Regions from separate parts of the Aestuarierythrobacter aquiaggeris genome, predicted to be linked through region 1. Evidence: predicted binding sites of a transcription regulator. Region 1 holds the regulator's gene; the other holds the start of a gene.
The links. The regulator LexA, encoded in region 1, represses DNA repair genes until DNA is damaged. The targets are predictions, from matches to a motif close to GTTCCNCNCTTGTTCT.
Positions count from the first base shown of each region.

Region 2: a site for LexA is predicted at 3,268-3,283, ahead of WFP06_RS01930 (Y-family DNA polymerase). Genes of this name have one in related genera too.

Region 1 is NZ_JBANRL010000001.1:1,331,934-1,337,760, reverse strand. It holds gene trpD (anthranilate phosphoribosyltransferase) at 1-811, shown strand, start outside; gene trpC (indole-3-glycerol phosphate synthase TrpC) at 808-1,593, shown strand; gene moaC (cyclic pyranopterin monophosphate synthase MoaC) at 1,590-2,063, shown strand; gene lexA (transcriptional repressor LexA) at 2,206-2,898, shown strand; gene WFP06_RS06485 (ComEC/Rec2 family competence protein) at 2,958-5,144, opposite strand; gene gltX (glutamate--tRNA ligase) at 5,173-5,827, shown strand, end outside.
Region 2 is NZ_JBANRL010000001.1:403,642-409,468, reverse strand. It holds partial or broken gene WFP06_RS01965 (DUF2391 family protein) at 1-34, opposite strand, end outside; gene WFP06_RS01960 (hypothetical protein) at 103-351, opposite strand; gene WFP06_RS01955 (Crp/Fnr family transcriptional regulator) at 484-1,224, opposite strand; gene WFP06_RS01950 (hypothetical protein) at 1,221-1,448, opposite strand; gene WFP06_RS01945 (hypothetical protein) at 1,593-2,237, opposite strand; gene WFP06_RS01940 (hypothetical protein) at 2,322-2,774, opposite strand; gene WFP06_RS01935 (hypothetical protein) at 2,913-3,107, opposite strand; gene WFP06_RS01930 (Y-family DNA polymerase) at 3,295-4,656, shown strand; gene WFP06_RS01925 (thermonuclease family protein) at 4,908-5,570, shown strand; gene WFP06_RS01920 (nuclease-related domain-containing protein) at 5,696-5,827, shown strand, end outside.

The DNA of each region.
Region 1 (5,827 bases):
TATACCAATCAAGGCGCCTGCCAACGCCATTGATGTTTGCGGTACGGGCGGTGATGGGCACCACACGCTAAACGTTTCGACAGCGGTAAGTCTGGTGGTTGCGGCTTGCGGCGTGCCCGTGGCAAAACACGGCAATCGTGCAGCATCATCGAAGGCGGGTGCGGCGGATACGCTGGAGGCGCTCGGGCTGGATATGGATGCGGCAGGACGAACTGCGGAGGATACGTTGGGTGATCTCGGCATTTGTTTTCTGTTTGCAAAAAACCACCATCCGGCAATGGGCAGGATCCAGCCGATCAGGCAAAAAATCGGCAAACGGACAATTTTCAATCTGATGGGTCCACTTTCGAACCCGGCTCGTGTCAGCAACCAGCTGATCGGCATAGCGAGGCCAGCTTATGTGCCCATATATGCCGGCGCAATGGCACAGCTCGGCACGGGACACACCCTGATCGTATCGGGTGATGAAGGTCTGGACGAACTTAGTCTCGCCGGCGGAAACGAAATGGCAGACGTCAGTGGCAACGATTTCGAAATGAAGCGCATGGATGCAGCTGAGGCCGGGCTGCAACGCGCACCGGTCGAAGCGATCCGTGGCGGCGATGCCGCCCATAATGCGGCCGCACTGCGCGCTTTGCTCATGGGTGCACCGGGTCCGTACCGTGATGCCGTTCTGTTTAACGCCGCCGCTGCATTGATGGTGGCAGGCGAAGTGCAAAGCTGGCCCGATGGTGTCGAAGAGGCTGCCGAAGCGCTGGACAAGGGGCTCGCCAACACTCTTCTCGATTGCTGGATCAAGTCGGTCAAATGAACAAACTCGAAGAAATCTGCGCAACCAAACGCTCCGAAGTAGCGATCAGGAAACGGCTGCTTTCGCGTGCCGGTCTGGAACAGCAAGCTGGTGAGCAGGGGCAACCGCGCGGCTTCACCGCTGCGCTTGCCGCCGCATCCCGCAGCGGCTTCGGTTTGATCGCCGAGATCAAGCAAGCGTCACCCTCCAAAGGCCTTATCCGGGAGGATTTCGACCCCGCTGGTCACGCCGCAAGCTATGAGCGTGGCGGTGCAGCCTGCCTGTCGGTTCTAACGGATTCGCAATACTTTCAAGGGCATGAAGATTATCTGATCGAAGCCCGCAAGGCTTGCAGTCTTCCGGTTCTGCGGAAAGATTTCATGGTGGACCCATGGCAAGTTGTCGAATCCAGGGCAATTGGTGCGGATGCCATCCTGATTATCGTCGCTGCGCTGGACGATGACCAAATGCGCGAGATTGAGTGCGCTGCAACAGAAGCTGGAATGGATGTTCTTGTCGAAGTCCACGACGCGGCTGAAATGGAACGTGCTGCAAAGCTCGAAACGCGTTTGATCGGCGTGAACAACCGTAATTTGAAGACATTCGAAACTGATTTGACGATTACGGAAAAACTTGCATCGCTGGCACCTGAAGGCACCATTCTGGTCGGTGAGAGCGGGATATCGAACAATGCGGATCTCCTTCGGTTGTCAGGATCCGGGGTCCGCTGTTTTCTTGTTGGGGAAAGTTTGATGCGGCATCAGGATCTCGAAACCGCAACCCGCGCTTTGCTGGCATCATGAGCAGGCTCACCCACCTCGATGCCTCCGGCAATGCGCGCATGGTCGATGTCGGCGGCAAGGCCGAGACATTGCGGAGCGCTGTTGCCGAAGGCAGGATCGATATGTCCGATAAGGCACTATCTGCAATTACCGATGGCGACGCGCCGAAGGGCGACGTGCTGGCAGCCGCCCGTATCGCCGGTATCATGGCTGCAAAAGATACTGCTCGCCTCATACCCCTGTGCCATCCGCTCGCGCTGGATTCTGTCGTGATCGATTTCCGTTCGGACGAGCGCGGGATTATCGTCGCGGCCACCGTGAAGCTGACCGGCAAAACAGGCGTCGAAATGGAAGCTTTGACAGCAACATCGATCGCATTACTCACAATTTACGACATGGTGAAAGCGGTCGATAAATCCATGACGATCGGCAACCTTCGGCTGTGCGATAAAACCGGCGGCAAATCGGGCGACTGGCACAGAAGCGGCTAGTTCGCTCAGAATAATCAGCATTGTGCCCCGTCCGCTTGACACTTTTCAAAATGTTGCTTACTTGTTCCTCATTCGTTCACTAGCTGACCTGTTTGCGTCAGGGTGCGGATATTGATGCGGGCAACCAGGGAGCGACCCGATTATGCTGACTGCCAAACAGCACGAATTAATCCGTTTTATTCAGTTACGGCTTGAAGAAACGGGCATTTCGCCATCTTTCGAGGAGATGAAGGATGCGCTGGATCTCAAGTCAAAATCAGGTGTGCACCGTCTGATTTCGGCGCTCGAGGAACGGGGCTTTATCCGGCGGCTACCCAACCGTGCGCGCGCTCTGGAAGTTTTGAAACAGCCAGAGGATGCGAGTGCGGGGCAAGCGGGATCGGTTGCAGCAAATGATGTGATCGGACGCAAGATTGTGCCGCCGTTGGCCAATCGGCCGCAGCCTGCAAATGATGTGATCGAGATACCACTCCATGGCCGGATTGCGGCGGGGGCCCCGATCGAAGCGTTTGAAGATCATACGAGCCTTCCTGTTCCTGCTGCTCTGCTCGGCCCTGGTGAGCATTATGCGTTGGAAGTTTCAGGCGATTCAATGATCGAAGCGGGTATTTTCGATGGTGATTTCGCGCTGGTGAAACGCACCGATACAGCGCGCGACGGCGAAATCGTTGTCGCTCTGGTCGATAACACCGAAGCCACGTTGAAATATCTGCGTAAGGAAGGTGGCAAAATCTGTCTTGACCCGGCCAACTCCTCCTACTCGCCGCAAATTTACGAACCCGGGCAAGTGGAAGTTCAGGGCAAGCTGGCGGGATTGCTCCGCCGCTATCACTAAAGGTACCGTTTTGTGTCGGTGGCCGCGTCAGGCCTGCTGGCCGGCAGTCTTTGGCTTGATTAGCGTTTGCCCGGTTCCCAGGGTTGCCACCAACCGTGTCGGCCCTGCGTGTCGCTGACCCGGTCGATGCGTTGTTTTCCCAGAAAGAGGGCTAATCCGCCCGATTGTGCCAGGGTCCTGCGATCGGCCTTGAGCCATTTGGGCTGGCAACTGCGGGGAAGAAAGCGGTCTGCAACCACGATATCGGATGCCTCGCAAGCAGCGGCCAATGCGCTCTCTTCAACTAGGTCCTTGCTTCTGGCCATCAGAATTGACCACGCTTTACCCTCTCTCACGATGGTGATCGTGCAAAAATCTCTGCTGCACCGCGCCCCAGGCCAGCGATCGAGAGCGATAATCTGGCCCGAAAGACCTGCCATTTCCTGAAGGTTATCGCTGGCATAACTGCTTCGACTATCGCGCAGCATCAGCAGTATATCCCCTTCCCCTGCGATCCCGACATGGCGCCCATCACTCGACACCAGCACATCCGGGGCCGACAAGTTGAATACCCCGATTGCACCCGCCAAAACGGGGAAAAGCCCGTACAGTCGTCCCTTCCCCCTCCACAGGGCAAGCCATAGCGATCCCGCCAAAAACAGCGCAAATAGGCCCGTGCCCATATGCGGCGCCAGTTTAACCGCGCCGGGTTGTGCGGAAGTGAAGTGGGCAATAGCCAGCATCAGATCGAGCGATTTACCCGCTAGCCACCAAAACGGGGCGCCAATCCCTGCAATGTCTAAAGTGAGGGCAATCGCGATAAGCGGCATAGAGACAAAGGTTGTCAGCGGAATAGCGATTACGTTGGCAAGTGCGCCGTAAAGCCCGGCCCGATGAAAATGGAACATGACGATTGGCATCAACGCTATTTCGATCACCAACCCGGTGACAAGCAACATAAACGCCCGCCGCCCGGTTCGCGAGATCCAACGCTCCTCACGAGGGGCAAGGAATTGCCTGACAGGTTCCGAATTGTGAAGTGCGATGATCGCGATGACTGCTGAAAAGCTCATTTGAAAGCTCGGCCCCACCAGCGTTTCCGGCCACAGAAGCAGCACAAACAGTGCGGCAACCGATACCATTCGCAGTGAAAGCGGTTCACGCCCCATCGCCAATGCGATGAGGATCAGGACAGCTCCGACGCAGCTTCTGATTGTCGGTACCTCCGATCCAGTCAGAAGCGTGTACCCGATGCCGGCCAATGCCGCGAAGGCCGCCGCAGCAAGCGGCAACCGCACCCTCAGCGCCAACCATGGCCAAAGCGCCAGCAGGGTTATGGCCACATAATATGCGCCGGCGATCACGGCGCTGACGTGCAAACCGCTGATGGAAAGCAGGTGTGTAAGCCCGGCATCGCGCATGGCTTCTTCATCGGCATTTGAAATTGCTCCCCGGTCACCTGACGCGAAAGCTGCAGCGATCGACCCGGCCGAGCCATCCAGATTGCGCCGCACATGCGCGGACAGAAACCGCTGAAGGGGGGCCAGAAGGCCGCTCTCGTCCGCCCTTTGCCTGACCTCGACTTCTCCGAGAACGCTTCCCGTTGCGGCAAACCCGGCAAACCAGGCAGTACGCGCAAAATCATAGCCGCCCGGCAGCATCGGGGGCGCTGGCGGCATCAGCCGTGCGCGCATCCGCACGACGGCGCCTTCTTCCAATCCATCAACATCGTGTTCGGCCGGTAGATTGACGCGTAGCCGCCGGGCAGATCCGCTTTCGGCATCACGCATCGCCACAACAAGCCTGACCCTGCCGCGGGCGGGCTGTTCTTCGCGTTCAAGTATCTTTGCGTCGAACCGCACCACTTTTGGATAGTCGATCGGTTCGGCGCCGACCAATTCGGACCGCGCCCAGATGACCGAAATCCCTGCTGCAACGACCAGGCCCAGCGTCACAACGGCCAGTCTCAGATTTACCCGGAATACGCGCTCGCGCCAAAGCGATGCAGCCGCGATGGAAGCCAACACACAAGCGGTAATTGTCGCTATCCAGTGCCATGGTTCGTGCAGAACAAACCATAGCGCGATGCCTGATGCGAATGCGACAGCGATCCATGGCCCGCGGTCAAACCCCGCATTTGATAACCACGCATCCGCCGCATCGCCGATACTGGACAAGTTGAGGCCGCTGCGCCAAGGACGCTGCAGTGCAGCATCGGTTTGCAGATCGGCCCCCTCTATGGGTACCTGAACTGGTCCGGTCACCATTAAACCATTGGAAAGTAACACACACCACATGGCAAGCGATAACGCGAACATTGTCACCCGCTTTGCACCCTCGCCAACCGGGTTTTTGCATATTGGCGGGGCAAGGACCGCCTTGTTTAACTGGCTGTTCGCGCGGCACCATGGTGGAAAAGCGCTGCTCAGGATTGAAGATACCGACAAGGCCCGCTCCACGCAGGAAGCTATAGATGCGATTATCGATGGTCTGGACTGGCTCGGTCTGGACTATGATGCGGAACCCGTCTTTCAATCCAGCCGCGCTGGCAGGCATTCCGAAGTCGCAAACGCGCTGCTGGACGCCGGGCACGCCTACCGCTGTTATGCCACGACAGACGAACTGGCTGAAATGCGCGATGCCCAGCGCGCCGCCAAACAACAGCTGCGCTACGATGGCCGCTGGCGCGACCGTGATCCCGGCGACGCGCCGGCAGATGTCCCATTTACCGTCAGGCTGAAAGTGCCCACACAGGGTGCGACCTCGATCGATGACCTCGTTCAGGGCAAAGTGACGGTCCAGAATGAAGAGATCGACGATTACATCATTCTGCGGGCTGACGGTACGCCGACCTACATGCTCGCCGCGGTCGTGGATGATCATGACATGGGGTGTACGCATATCATTCGCGGTGACGACCATCTCAATAACGCATTTCGGCAGCTGCCGA
Region 2 (5,827 bases), 930 kb from region 1:
ACGCCCCGGCAAATCCACGGGCGATGTCGCGCATCTCGACTTCGCCGGCTTTGCAGTCCTTGTCGCCATCGTTGACGATTTCATCCCACTTGGTGACAGCAATCATCCAACGTGCTCGCTCTCGGCACTGCCGGAGCCAATAGCTGTTTCGATACCCTTGGATCGCCCCATGGACCAATTAGCTTGCATCCTAACCATAGGGTTGGGCGCGCACCAGATCTCTCCACCATCATCCAGCGCAGTGATCCAGAGCAGATTGTGCTCAGGGCCGTAATCAATGACCGCGAAAGCCAGTCCGGGACCCTTATCGGTAACGTGGACGGGCAAAGGAGTGGTGAGCTGGGTAAACAAAGGGGATACTCGCTAAGCGGATGACGCCAGGACGCGGCAGAATTTGCCGCGTTGGTTCTGTGTTCGTTCCATACGCGCTTAACGAAGCGAAGTTACCTCAAATCACACCAATGATTGTTATAGTGGTGCCCGTCAGTAGGGATTGGTAAGATGCAGTTCGCCCGCGCCGTAAAGGTAAGCGGCGTCAAATTCCCCGACCGACTTTAACCCGCTCTCGTCGAGGATGGTTAATGTGCGCGCACCTTCGTCGTAGCGTAGCAATTCGCGTTCCCTCAGCAGTCTCATGGTGCGGTTGGAGTGGACGGTCGTGATGCCGCAGATTTCTCCGAAATCCTGCTGAGTGAGAGGGAATGGGAATTTGCCTTCGTCATACAAACCCACCATTCTCACCCGCTCGATAAGTTCGCAAATCGTGTGCGCGATGCGGCCCTCGGCGTTGAGCCGGCCAAGCCGGAATATCCATTCGCGGTGCATCGCTGCATCCAGCAGAGTGGAGAACCACATGATCCTTGCGAGACGGGGGTGCTTCTCGATCAATTCTTGCAGGCAATCGTGTTTATAGACTGCTAGCTTGGCAGGGGCGAGTTCCTGGACATCGTGATCGAGCCGCTTCATCGGGAATGAATGAAGGTCGACCCAGTCACCTGGAACCTGGAGCCCGACGATCTGCCTAAACCCACGTCGATCGTCGATAAACCGCATCATCGAGCCTTCGACGAGATAATAGCTATAATCGACCCTTTCACCGCGCTCGACCAGCTTTTCGCGGCCGCCTAGATGTATGGTGTGATCGATAGCATCCTCGACGGCTTCTTGCTCTTCTGCGCGCATCGCGTGCCGCAGACGCCCCTTGAGGAAAAGCTCAGTTATCATGCTTCTGGTCCGTCGCTGATGGAGTAATGGATCTGCTTGAACGCGCCAATATTCGATAGCGGAGCCGAACACGATGCCAGCCCCACCATCAAATCCGACTCGGCTGTAAATCGAGTACGATCGCCGGGCTGCTCGACGTAAGTATCATCGACTGCCAACGATTGATCTTTTGCTAAGCGAAACCCGTCTCCGGATTGTGGCTTGATAATGCGAATGTCGTCCACTTTACCCCTCTTCTCCCGCAACTGCGGCGCGCTAATCCTTATCGCGTTTTTTATCGCCGCAAGTCCCGTAAGCAAGGAGACTTTGCCGGAAGCGATGCACCGCGGGGCCCCCACAAACTCGAATAGGGCAAAAAAACGATCAGCTTAGCCGACCGCCTGCTCTCCTCTTTCATCGTGATCGCTCAGGCCTTCAATATACATGGATTCCCAATTGCCGATTTCGGGAACCACGACTTGGGGTATCTCCGATGAAGCCATTTTGTTTAACCACTCCGGCACGCCTGCGCGCTTGCGTAACGCACCATCGCCCTTTGTGCTGACCCAGCCGTAGATCGGCTGCTGGCTATAGCCGGGTCGCGCTTCACCAAACGCCCAGCGCATCATCACATAGGTAGCCGGGTCGCGGCCATCGAGTGAGAGGCGGTCGTTCAGATAGCACGCGGTGGCCCAGGCCATCTGCGGGCTCTGCGTCCATTTGAGTATCTGTTTAGCCCAATACATACGCAGGTTGTTGTGCATCCAGCCTGTCGCCAGCCATTGGCGCTGCGCAGCATTCCAGGTTTCGTCTGGCGTCCGGCCATGTATCAAATCACCGAGGGAAATGGTTTCGCGCGGGTCGCTCGCGTGCGCTTCCAGCGTCTTTTTCGCCGAGGTTGGAAGCGACTGATAACTGATAAGCTCGGGCTTTTCCGCAACGCGCCAATGGCACCATTCGCGCCAAGTGAGCAGCTCGTCCACAAACTTATAGCGGACTGTCTTGCTTACATCTGCAGCGAAGATCGCGCGCATTATCTCGAATGGGCTGGTCATGCCGAAATGCAGGTATGGCGAGAGTTGACTTCCCGCCCCGGACCCCGCCGGATTGTTACGGGTTCACTTGTAGCGGGTGATAATTGAGCCGGTTAGCGCTTCAATCCTCTGCTGGACCGCGGAAGCGGTGGCCGGATGCTCCTTGCTCACGGGAAGAGACTGATCGATGCGGCATTCGGCTATCAGGTTCGCGACATCGTCGTCATCCAAATCCGCCAGACAATCGGGTTCATAGGGCAGAGGGCCGTCGTAAGGCTCGACAAGGGGATCGATCTGAATGCGTGCAGCCAGACACTGGTCACGCAGAGGACCGTGAGCAGCGCGAAATGCCTTTGTCGCGCCCAACCTTGACGGCAACAGTTTGTGCGGAACCAGCCGTGTCGCATCGACCGCCACCAGCGCTTTCGCTGACCTTTCGGCAAGCCGGTGCGCCTGCCAGTTCCCCACGAAAGTCGCGTGCGAATCCGTGACCACACAGGCAGCGTCCGCTGCCAGTTTGTATACGAGGCCCTTCACTTTCGCGGACGGACGTTCAACATGCTGCACACAGGCAATGCCGCGCTTGCGAAGTGTTCGGCCCATTTCGCGGCTCGCACCAATGATGAAGCCGTGAAGCCTTGCAGAGGCGTGCGGATAATCCTCTCGCAAACCGTGCTAGACGAGCGCCGGTATTCCCAGTTCGTTGGCAATCTGGACGCCGGCATCGATTGTGGGGTGGTCATGACCGCGCAAGGTTTGCTGCAACCATACCAAGACATATTTGCCGCCGATGTCGATCGGTGCATCGTTCAGGGCCATCGCCCGCCCAAACAATTCGTCATTGAGAAATTCGCTCGGCAGTCGGCTCATGAATACACTTTCGCGATCGGCACTAGATCGCATATATGCACGCTGCGGCAAGTCCTAGCGTGCGCGCTAAAGATATCAGAACATCCGCATTCCAAGACGCGGGCGGATACTTCTTCATCAACAACAATCACCCAATCGGTCGCCGGTTCCAATTGTCCATGTTCTATTTTTGTTCTATTTTGCTGGAATGATCACGAATCGTCAAACAGTGGAAAGCGCAGCGGACGCACAGCGTTTGTACCTAGATTTCGACAGCTTCTTTGCGTCGGCGGAGCAACATTTTAACCCGGCTTTGCGAGGCAAGCCGGTGGGTGTTGTACCCTTGGACTCGCCGGGCACGGGCTGCATAGCCATGAGCCGGGAAGCAAAGGCATTGGGCGTTCCTTCTGGCGCGACGGTTGTGGCGGCCCGGGAAATCGCGCCCGCAATGATTTTCGTCGTTGCGCGGCCAGATGCGTATGTGCGGTTGCACCAGCGAATCCTGACAGCCATCGAGGCGTGCGTGCCGGTTGCGACGGTGCGTTCTATCGACGAAGTCGTTTGCCACCTGCTTCATTCCGAAGGATCAACTGCCGAGACTCTTGCTCAAGCAATCAAACGGAAGCTTGCAGAGACCTTCAGCGAAGTGCTGACTTGTTCAATCGGCATTGCCCGCACCGAATTGCTTGCGAAGATTGCTGCAGAAATGAACAAGCCCGATGGGTTCGTCCAGCTTCGCACAGACCAATTACCACGTCAGATCGACCATCTGCAGCTGCGCGACCTACCGGGCGTGTCCGAGGGGATAGAAACGCGCCTTAACGCGGCAGGCATTCATTCTGTCGGGGCGCTGTGGGCGACCGAGCGCAAGCAGGCCCGGGCGATATGGGGGAATGTTGAAGGCGAACGGTTCTGGAATGAACTGCACGGCCTGCACGTCGAAAGACCGCCGACGATCAAGCGTATGTTTGGCCATAGCCGAAATCTGCCCCCTGACTGGCGGACACCGGACAAAGTGCGTGAATGCGCCCGACAGCTCACCTTGAGCGCAGCGCGGCGGCTGCGGAGAACTGACCAGAACGCTTCGAAAATGACGGTCAGTATGCGTGGCGGAAATTACTACCCCGCACGATCCAGACAGGACAAAAAGCTGCGCTGGAGCTGCGAAATCCCCTTCGCTGCCACTCGCAATGACCGGGCGTTATTAGAGGCACTATCCAAAGGCTTGCAGCGAAGCGCAGCGGAGGCAGGCTTCAAGCCCAGGTCCGTGAGCGTCATGCTTCACGGGCTACTGGCTGAAGCTGAAATACAGCGTGATCTGTTCACCGATCTGGCGGATGCTGATCCGCCGCGACATGCATCCGATGATCCCGGTAGGCGCGATCGCCTAAGTAATGTCATGGACCAATTACGCGCGAAACATGGACCGTCGGCAGTGTCATATGGCCCCAGGGTCGCGCTGCCCGGTGGCTACCTTGGTGCGAAAATCGCGTTCGGTCGCATTCCTGACATTCAGGATTTCAGCGAAGTGCAGACTGATGACGGTGCGACGCAGTTTTACTCGAACTAGAGCGCTGCTGAATGACCGCAATTGGGTCGTAAGCCGAATGACGGATTTCCGCTCTTTGATGACGGGAACCAGCCAGTCCGAAACCGGCCCATTTCCAGAAGAAAGCTGCAATTTTTTGGCCAGCCACCGTCTTTAGTATCGGCCAAGTATTGCCGGATCATCAAATTTCTGATTTCTGATTTCTGAGCGGACGCTCAAAAATGGATCACGTGATTTACTATGCTTTATCTGACAGGTAAAAAGCGGCGGTCATGAAGGTTGTCACCCTCGCTCTTTTGCTATTTTCGACAAGCGCAAATGCGCAGATTATCACTGGTCAAGCGCAGGTGGTGGACGGCGATAGTTTGGAGCTCGCCGGGTTTTCGATACGTATCCATGGCATCGATGCGCCAGAGTTGTCGCAGACCTGCCAGCGCAGTGATGAGGCGTGGCAGTGTGGTCAAGAAGCCAAAGCCGTGCTGACCCAACTCGTCTCAAACCGTTCGATTGTCTGCACACAGCGCGACATTGACCAGTATGACCGCATAGTCGCGTCCTGCCGAACAAGCGGATACGATATTGGTGCTGAGATGGTGAAAGGCGGCATGGCCGTCTCGCTTACTCAATTCAGTACAGCCTACGTGAAATACGAAACGCGCGCTCGCGATTTGAAAATTGGTATTTGGGGTTCGCAGTTTGAGAAGCCTTCAGCGTACCGTGCCGCCAATCCACGCGAAGTGATAGTTTCGAAGCGTCGCTCTGCACCTGCACCAGTTAGGCAGCCAGAGAGGCGCGAGGTTTATTATCGGAATTGCAGAGAAGCACGCGCGGCTGGAGCCGCCCCAATATATCGCGGTCAACCTGGCTATCGACCGGAGATGGACGGCGACAATGACGGGATTGCCTGCGAACCTTACCGTGGCCGGAGACGGTAACCCAAACCGAAACTGCCCTCATCACAACACCTATGCGAACCATCGCTAGGTTGCCAACCTTGCCCAAAGACGTCACCAAGTATTTGATTGATTCTGTCACCAACAGACTGAAGTAAAATGGCCCAATGATTCTGAAAGATGCTGACAATCGCTCTGAAGACATTGCCGAGCTTAAACGCTTGAGGGATGTATCGCCCCGCCGCTTTCGCGCGGTCATTCAGAAGCAAATAAACAATCTATATTGTGGCCTAAATGGC